2 regions of the Neopoerus faecalis genome follow, and region 2 is predicted to be linked to the other one. Evidence: a T-box and tRNA genes for the amino acid it is inferred to sense, from the RefSeq annotation. Region 2 holds a T-box; the other holds one or more tRNA genes.

Region 1 (3,397 bases), on a different contig from region 2:
GACCGCATTTTTTTGTACAAGGAGTCGATGACCATGGAGTACAGGGGCCTTTATGTTTCTGCAACACCAGATTGTGAGCCTAATGAAGGCGGATACTATTGTCAGGTATATGCCGACGAGGATTATGGCGACCAGATCGACGACTTTTGTATCCATCCAGATGAGCTTGAAGAGAATGATGATATTAAGCACTGGGGCAAGGTCAATATCGACGGCAGCTACCGATACTATGTTGAGAATGGTGTCATCTCTCCAGAAAACAGCGATATTTAACCACAAGTTGAATGACAAACCGAAAGAGTTGTGGTATAGTACAGTCAGAAACCAAGAACAAATCTCTACAGAAAGGACGCAGAACTATGAAGACTATTTCTTCCGCTATCTTCTATATGAGCGAATGGCAGGCTATCTTCCAGTGCGAGGAATATAGCTTTTGCGAAGCACGCCCATATCAAGATAAGCAGAAGAATATGATCGGATTGAGTACCTGTTGACCTGAAAGAATCGGTCTATCAGGATCTCCTTCTCTGAATTATTGAAGCCGCTTGTCTTGAGTGCAGACAAGCGGCTTTTTCATGCCCATGAGGCCAAATAATTCAGATAGGAGGTGTATTTGAGAATGAACATTCCAACGATCAACCTTGCTCGCACAGGCACCAATATTGTGATGCTTCGCAAAGCAGCGGGGCTGACGGTGCATGACCTACAAATGGCATTCGGCTTCAATTCCCCGCAGGCCATTTACAAGTGGCAAAACGGCACTGCGCTGCCGACTGTAGATAATCTTATCGCCCTTGCTGCACTGCTGCATGTGCGTATTGATGATATCCTCATTACCGATCACTCGGTTGCTTAATATGCAGGGAGAACTTCTCCCTGCCATACGGTCCGCTCGTCTAAATGGTTAGGACACAGCCCTTTCACGGCTGCAATGACCGGTTCGAGTCCGGCGCGGATCTCCATAATACTGGGATATTGCTAAGCGGCTAAGGCACCGGCCTTTGATGCCGGCCACTGTTGGTTTGAATCCAACTATCCCAGCCATGATACGGTACTCAAGAGGTTGAAGAGGACAGCCTGCAAAGCTGTTAATCGTCGGTTCGAATCCGACCCGTATCTCCATCTGGTGCCTTCGTCTAATTGGTTAGGACGCAAGCCTCTCAAGCTTGTAATGCTGGGTTCAAATCCCGCAGGCATCACCATCATCATACAGGGGTATAGTTTAACCGGAAGAACAGCGGTCCCCAAAACCGCCCGTGGGTGTTCGAGTCGCCCTATCCCTGCCAATATACTGGGGTGTCGCCAAATGGTCAAGGCACCGGTCTCTGACACCGGCATTTGTTGGTTCAAGTCCAGCCACCCCAGCCATATTTGGAGAGTGAACCCGGAAGGCCCGGGGACCGCCCGCTAAGCGGATCGTATCAGAAGTGATATCAGATTCGAGTTCTGCGCTCTCCGCCATATGGGTCAGTGCGCGTAGTTGGCGATCGCAGCGGTCTGTAAAACCGTGACATCTGAAACATCGTTGGTTCAATTCCAACCTGACCCACCAAAATAGAGGGGTACCCGCTTCTGGGTGCCCCTCTTTCATAATGGTCACATCATTGGCCGGGTGGTCGTAAAACAGTAAAATGAAAAAATGGTGAAAACCTTGAGTTTTCAAAGGGTGCGGCGTGACTTCGGTCACGCCGTTTCCTCTTTCATCAGCTCATTCAGCGGGATGAAGCCCAGCCCATCGTACTGGATGTGAATGTGCTGCACACGCTTCCCGCTGGATTTGTCCGGTGCGTCCACATAGATGGCGGACACCAGTTCCCGCAGAGCGTAGCCGTCCAGCTTATCGATGCCCACATACTTGTGCGCCGTCTGAATGAACTTCTCAACGTTTTCGTTCTGTCGTTCCTGTACTTCAATTTCCTGTCGCAAAGTTACGCACTCGGTCTCCAACTGCTTCTGCTCCGTTTCATAGGTCAGGCTCAGCATATCGAAGCGCTCATCACTCAGCCGTCCGCAGGCGTTGTCCTCGTAAATCCGGATGAACAGCCGTTTCAGTTCAGCGATGCGGTTTTCGTTCCGTTCCAGCCGTTTCCTTCGGATGCGGATCTGCTCACTGCTTTCCAGCCGGAGTTGTTCCTCCATCACTGCACGGAAATGTGCCTCATGCCGCAGAATGTAGCCCGTCACAGCCTGAATGTGTTTCAGGACTATGTGGCTGAGTACGGTTTCCCGGATGTAATGAGTACCGCACTTGTCCTTGTGCTTCTAATGGAGAGAACAGTCAAAGAACGCGCCCTCCGGTCAGTAATTGTTCGTCGCCCCTTAATACAGCTTCTCACCGCAGTCGGCACAGTACACCAGCCCGGAAAAGATGCTGCTTCGGCCTGTACGGGTATTGCGATGCCGCTGCTGGCGCACCTGCTGTACCTTCTCAAACACGGCTTCCTCGATGATGACCTCATGTGTATTGGGGAAGATGGCTTGCTTCTCAAGGGGATTGTCCCGCTGCTTCTTGTCCCAGATGGAGTTGGTATAGGTCTTGAAGTTCACCGTACAGCCCGTGTACTCCCGCCGTTCCAGAATCGCCACAACGGTACTGCTGTGCCAGTCGCAGGGGTCCTCCGGTTTCTTGTTTGGGGTCTTGATGCCCTGCAAGGCCCTGTATGCGCTGGGCGTTAGCACCTTGTCCGCTTTCAGTTGGTTGGCGATCTGCATGGGACCACGGCCCTTCATACACAGGTCGAAGATGCGTTTCACCACATCAGCGGCTACCGGGTCAACCACCCAGCGGCGGGGGTTCTCCAGGTCTTTTACATAGCCATAGGGCACATTGGTGGTCAGGGGTACGCCTCGCTCACCCTTGGCTTTCTGGACGGCTCTGATCTTGCGGCTGGTGTCCCGGGCATAGAACTCGTTGAACCAGTTTTTGATGCCCGCAAAATCGTTGTCCACACGGTTAGGGTCAATGGTGTCGTAGTTGTCGTTGATGGCGATGAAACGAACACCGTTCTGCGGAAAGGTGAAGTTGGTGTAAAGCCCGGTCAGCGCGGAGTTGCGGCCCAGTCTGGAAAGGTCTTTGGCGATCGCCACGGCCACCCGTCCCGCCTCGATTTCGGCCAGCATGGCCTGAAAGCCGGGACGGTCATAGGTCACACCGCTTACACCGTCATCCACGAAAAAGGTTGGGTTGGGGAAGTGATGCTCCCTGGCATACTGCAAAAGCATGGCCTTCTGAGACGAGATTTGTCAAGGTTATTTTCTCCCGCTGAATACAAATGTCCAACTTTACTGTGAATAGCTCAGATATAATAAACACAGAGCCGCAGAATGGCCAGGGTTGCCATCACCGCCGCAATGATTAGGATGGTGTTTCGGTTTTCTCCGGCCACTCCGATGTCAA
Region 2 (3,397 bases):
CGCCATCTGTATGCTGGGCGGTGCCGGTGTTATCTCCGTGGCGTCCAATGTCCTCCCTGCCGAAATGTGCCGCCTGACAGCACTCTGCCTCGCTAACGACTTTGCCTCCGCCGGAAAGCTGCAACTAAAGCTGAAGCCCCTCTGCGACGCACTGTTCTGCGAGGTAAATCCCATTCCTGTCAAGACTGCGCTGAATCTCATGGGACTGGAGGCCGGAGAACTCCGCCTGCCGCTTTGTCCTCCCACGGCTGCCAGCACCGAAAAAATCAAGCTGGCACTTTCCGCATGGAATTTGCTGCCTGAAAGCAATTAGCCTTATTTTTTCCCAGGAAAACCGCCCTGCCCGATAACGGGCAGGGCGGTTTTTGCAACATTTTTCTGTTTTTTGTCAAATCAAGCGGTATAGGCCCGATGGAATACCTTTTTACCCTTTTTGATGACCACACCGTCACCGGCAAACTGCTCCTGGTCAAATGTCACATCAATGGAGGTCACCTTCTGATCGTTGACCGCTGCGCCGCCCTGCTGAATCAGACGCCGTGCCTCACCATTGGAGCTGCACAGCCCGCAGGCCACCAGCAAATCAATGGCGTTAATTTTTCCATTGGTAAACCGTGCCTCCGGCAACTGGGTCGCAGGCATATTCTCACTGCTGCCGCTGCCGCCGAACAGAGCACGGGCAGCCTCCTGTGCCTTGTCAGCCTCAGCCTCGCCGTGGACCAGCTTCGTCAGCTCATAGGCCAAAAGCTCCTTGGCCTGATTCAGTTGACTGCCCTCCCACTTGTCCATGGCGTCAATCTGCTCCAGAGGCAGGAACGTCAGCATCCGGATGCACTTGAGCACGTCGGCATCGCCCACATTCCGCCAATACTGGTAAAAATCAAAGGGCGTGGTCTTGTTGGGGTCCAGCCAAACGGCGCCGCTGGCGGTCTTGCCCATCTTCTTGCCCTCGCTGTTCAGCAGAAGCGTGATGGTCATGGCGTAGGCATCCTTGCCCAGCTTGCGGCGAATCAGCTCCGTGCCGCCCAGCATATTGCTCCACTGGTCATCACCGCCGAACTGCATATTGCAGCCAACCGTCTGGAACATATGATAAAAGTCATAGGACTGCATAATCATATAGTTGAACTCCAAAAAGCTGAGGCCCTTTTCCATCCGCTGCTCATAGCACTTGGCCCGGAGCATATTGTTCACAGAGAAGCAGGCGCCCACCTCCCGCAGCAGGTCGATATAGTTCAGCTTCAGCAGCCAGTCCGCATTATTGAGCATCATAGCCTTGCCGTCGCCAAACTCAATGAACCGTTCCATCTGCTTTTTGAAACAGTCACAGTTGTGCTGAATCGTCTCCGGGGTCATCATGGAACGCATATCCGTCCGGCCGGAGGGGTCGCCGATATAGCCGGTGCCGCCGCCAATCAATGCGATCGGGCGGTTGCCCGCCATCTGGAGCCGCTTCATCAGGCACAGCGCCATAAAGTGTCCCACATGGAGAGAATCGGCCGTGGGGTCAAAGCCAATGTAAAACACGGCTTTGCCGTTGTTCACCAGCTCCCGAATTTCCTCCTCATCCGTGACCTGAGCAATCAGCTTGCGGGCCTTCAGTTCCTCATAAATCTGCATTGTTTTTCTCCTTTTCCAATTTCATTTCGGACAGAGATAAAATAAAGCCCCCTGTCCCTTGGGACAGAGGGCGTAAATACGCGGTACCACCTCTGATTCGCCGTTTCCTCACGGAAACCGGCCTCACGCCGTGCCAACACACGGCAGCGCGGTAACGGGCGCACCCGGAGCACGCCTACTTGGCCATAGCCGTTCAGGTGCCAGCTCCACGGTGTATTTCAGCGGCCGCTCTCTCCCCTTTCCACCATCAACAGGGGCTCTCTTGGCAGAACGTATCCGCATACTTCTCCGTTTCATTGCTGTAATGTGCTCATTGTAGCGTATCGCTGCGGAAATGTCAACCCATTTTCCCCGCTTACGGCTTCCAGACGCCGTATATCTTCAAGAAGCGGATGTCCTTATATTCATAGGTGGATAGAGGCCGGTCATCCGCATCATAGCTGTGGGCCGCGATGAGGATATTCTCCGCCGATGCCGGACGCCCCACAGCCACAACCACCGGTGTATGGCGAAAGCTCTCCCCATCAAAGGAAAGCTGTATCACGTCGCCGGGACGCACATCTTCCATGTCACAGGGGCGGGCCACCGGTCCCGCAGAGCGCTCTCCGCGCGTAAGAAAATTATAGAGGTACGGCACGCCGGTCCATGCCGGCGCTTTTTGGCTCGAGTCAATGTAATACCACCCAAAGGTCGGCGTAAAGTTCATCACACCGCTGCCGGCATAAATGCACTGGGATGCAAAATTGGTACAGTCTCCCCCTAATCCCTCGTAGTCATAAAAGGCCGGATTTCTGCCATACGCCCAGCGGTGCGCGTACAATACGGCGGCCCGCCGGTCATAGAGCGCAAAGCGCAAGGCGGACGCCCCCTTTCCTTTCCAGCCTATGCGGCTCGGTAAAAAGCGTGCGCGGATAACCGCGCACGCTTTCGTTTATTCATTTGATGACTATCTCTGCGGTGCTGTCGGTGATCCGGGTCCAGCAGGGCTCCAGCCACACGCAGTCCGCCGCGCAGTCCTTCAGGCCAAAGGTCTCAAAGTACCGCCCCTCCTCTTTCGCGGCTTTTTCGGCGGCCTCGTAAGATTCCAGCTCCGCGCCGGAGATTTCGCCCAAGATCATGGGCGAGCTGGATACTCCCCGCTGATTGATGTCATGGGCCGTGCCGTCCTCGTCATAGAAGCAGCTTTTCCAGATCTGGTAATGCATCGTTTTCTCCCAGCGATACCCGGCGCTGAAAGACACCACCCAGCCGGCATTTCGCTTCTCCGCCCATTCCAGTCGGACGCCTTGGGGTGGGTTCTCGATCGTGCCCTTTGCCAGATCTACCTTCACCCGCTCCTGTCCCTTGTCGATCCAGGAAGCCCCGGTGACGTGGAGGGTCAGGTGTTCCCCTGTAGAGAAATAGGGGCTGTCCAGCCAGACGGAATCCGTGGAGGGATCGTCCGGGTTTCCGGTGGCGGAAATGCCGTTGACGATGCCGTTGAACCTCTCTCCCCGCTCGTTTTCCAGATAGAAATTCAGCTCCGTCAGCCATGCGGTGTTGGCGGGGTCATAGTCGAAGTTCAGCCGCAGGTGGGTGGGATAGATCTCCGCCTCCGTCAGCGTTACGGATTGGCCGTCCAACAGGAATGTCTCTCCCACATTAATGACCGTACCCTTGGCAGTATATGTGGGATCAAATTCCAGTTCAAAGGTAAAGGTGGCCAGAATTTCATGCTTTTCTTTCTGGCTGTCAGACAGCAATTCATCGCCGTAATCTCCGAAAGCCTGTTCCGGTA

Evidence for each region. A T-box is a leader RNA that pairs with one kind of tRNA and senses whether it is charged. The one in region 2 lies ahead of tyrS (tyrosine--tRNA ligase), so its partner is inferred to be a tRNA-Tyr.
Region 1: it has a tRNA-Tyr gene. The T-box ahead of tyrS (tyrosine--tRNA ligase) is inferred to sense a tRNA for this amino acid. The anticodon was not compared.

The regions. Positions count from the first base shown of each region.
Region 1 covers NZ_JARFXX010000002.1:348,539-351,935, reverse strand. Annotated here, with positions in the region: gene PY311_RS04235 (hypothetical protein) at 34-273, shown strand; gene PY311_RS04230 (helix-turn-helix domain-containing protein) at 620-856, shown strand; tRNA gene PY311_RS04225 (tRNA-Glu) at 886-962, shown strand; tRNA gene PY311_RS04220 (tRNA-Gln) at 969-1,044, shown strand; tRNA gene PY311_RS04215 (tRNA-Cys) at 1,046-1,122, shown strand; tRNA gene PY311_RS04210 (tRNA-Glu) at 1,126-1,202, shown strand; tRNA gene PY311_RS04205 (tRNA-Trp) at 1,212-1,286, shown strand; tRNA gene PY311_RS04200 (tRNA-Gln) at 1,293-1,368, shown strand; tRNA gene PY311_RS04195 (tRNA-Tyr) at 1,465-1,552, shown strand; gene PY311_RS04190 (DUF4368 domain-containing protein) at 1,684-2,139, opposite strand; gene PY311_RS04185 (recombinase family protein) at 2,320-3,240, opposite strand; gene PY311_RS04180 (hypothetical protein) at 3,297-3,397, opposite strand, start outside.
Region 2 covers NZ_JARFXX010000003.1:10,598-13,994, reverse strand. Annotated here, with positions in the region: gene dapA (4-hydroxy-tetrahydrodipicolinate synthase) at 1-313, shown strand, start outside; gene tyrS (tyrosine--tRNA ligase) at 394-1,620, opposite strand; T-box leader at 1,684-1,926, opposite strand; gene PY311_RS04385 (amidase domain-containing protein) at 1,976-2,476, opposite strand; gene PY311_RS04380 (DUF4179 domain-containing protein) at 2,556-3,397, opposite strand, start outside.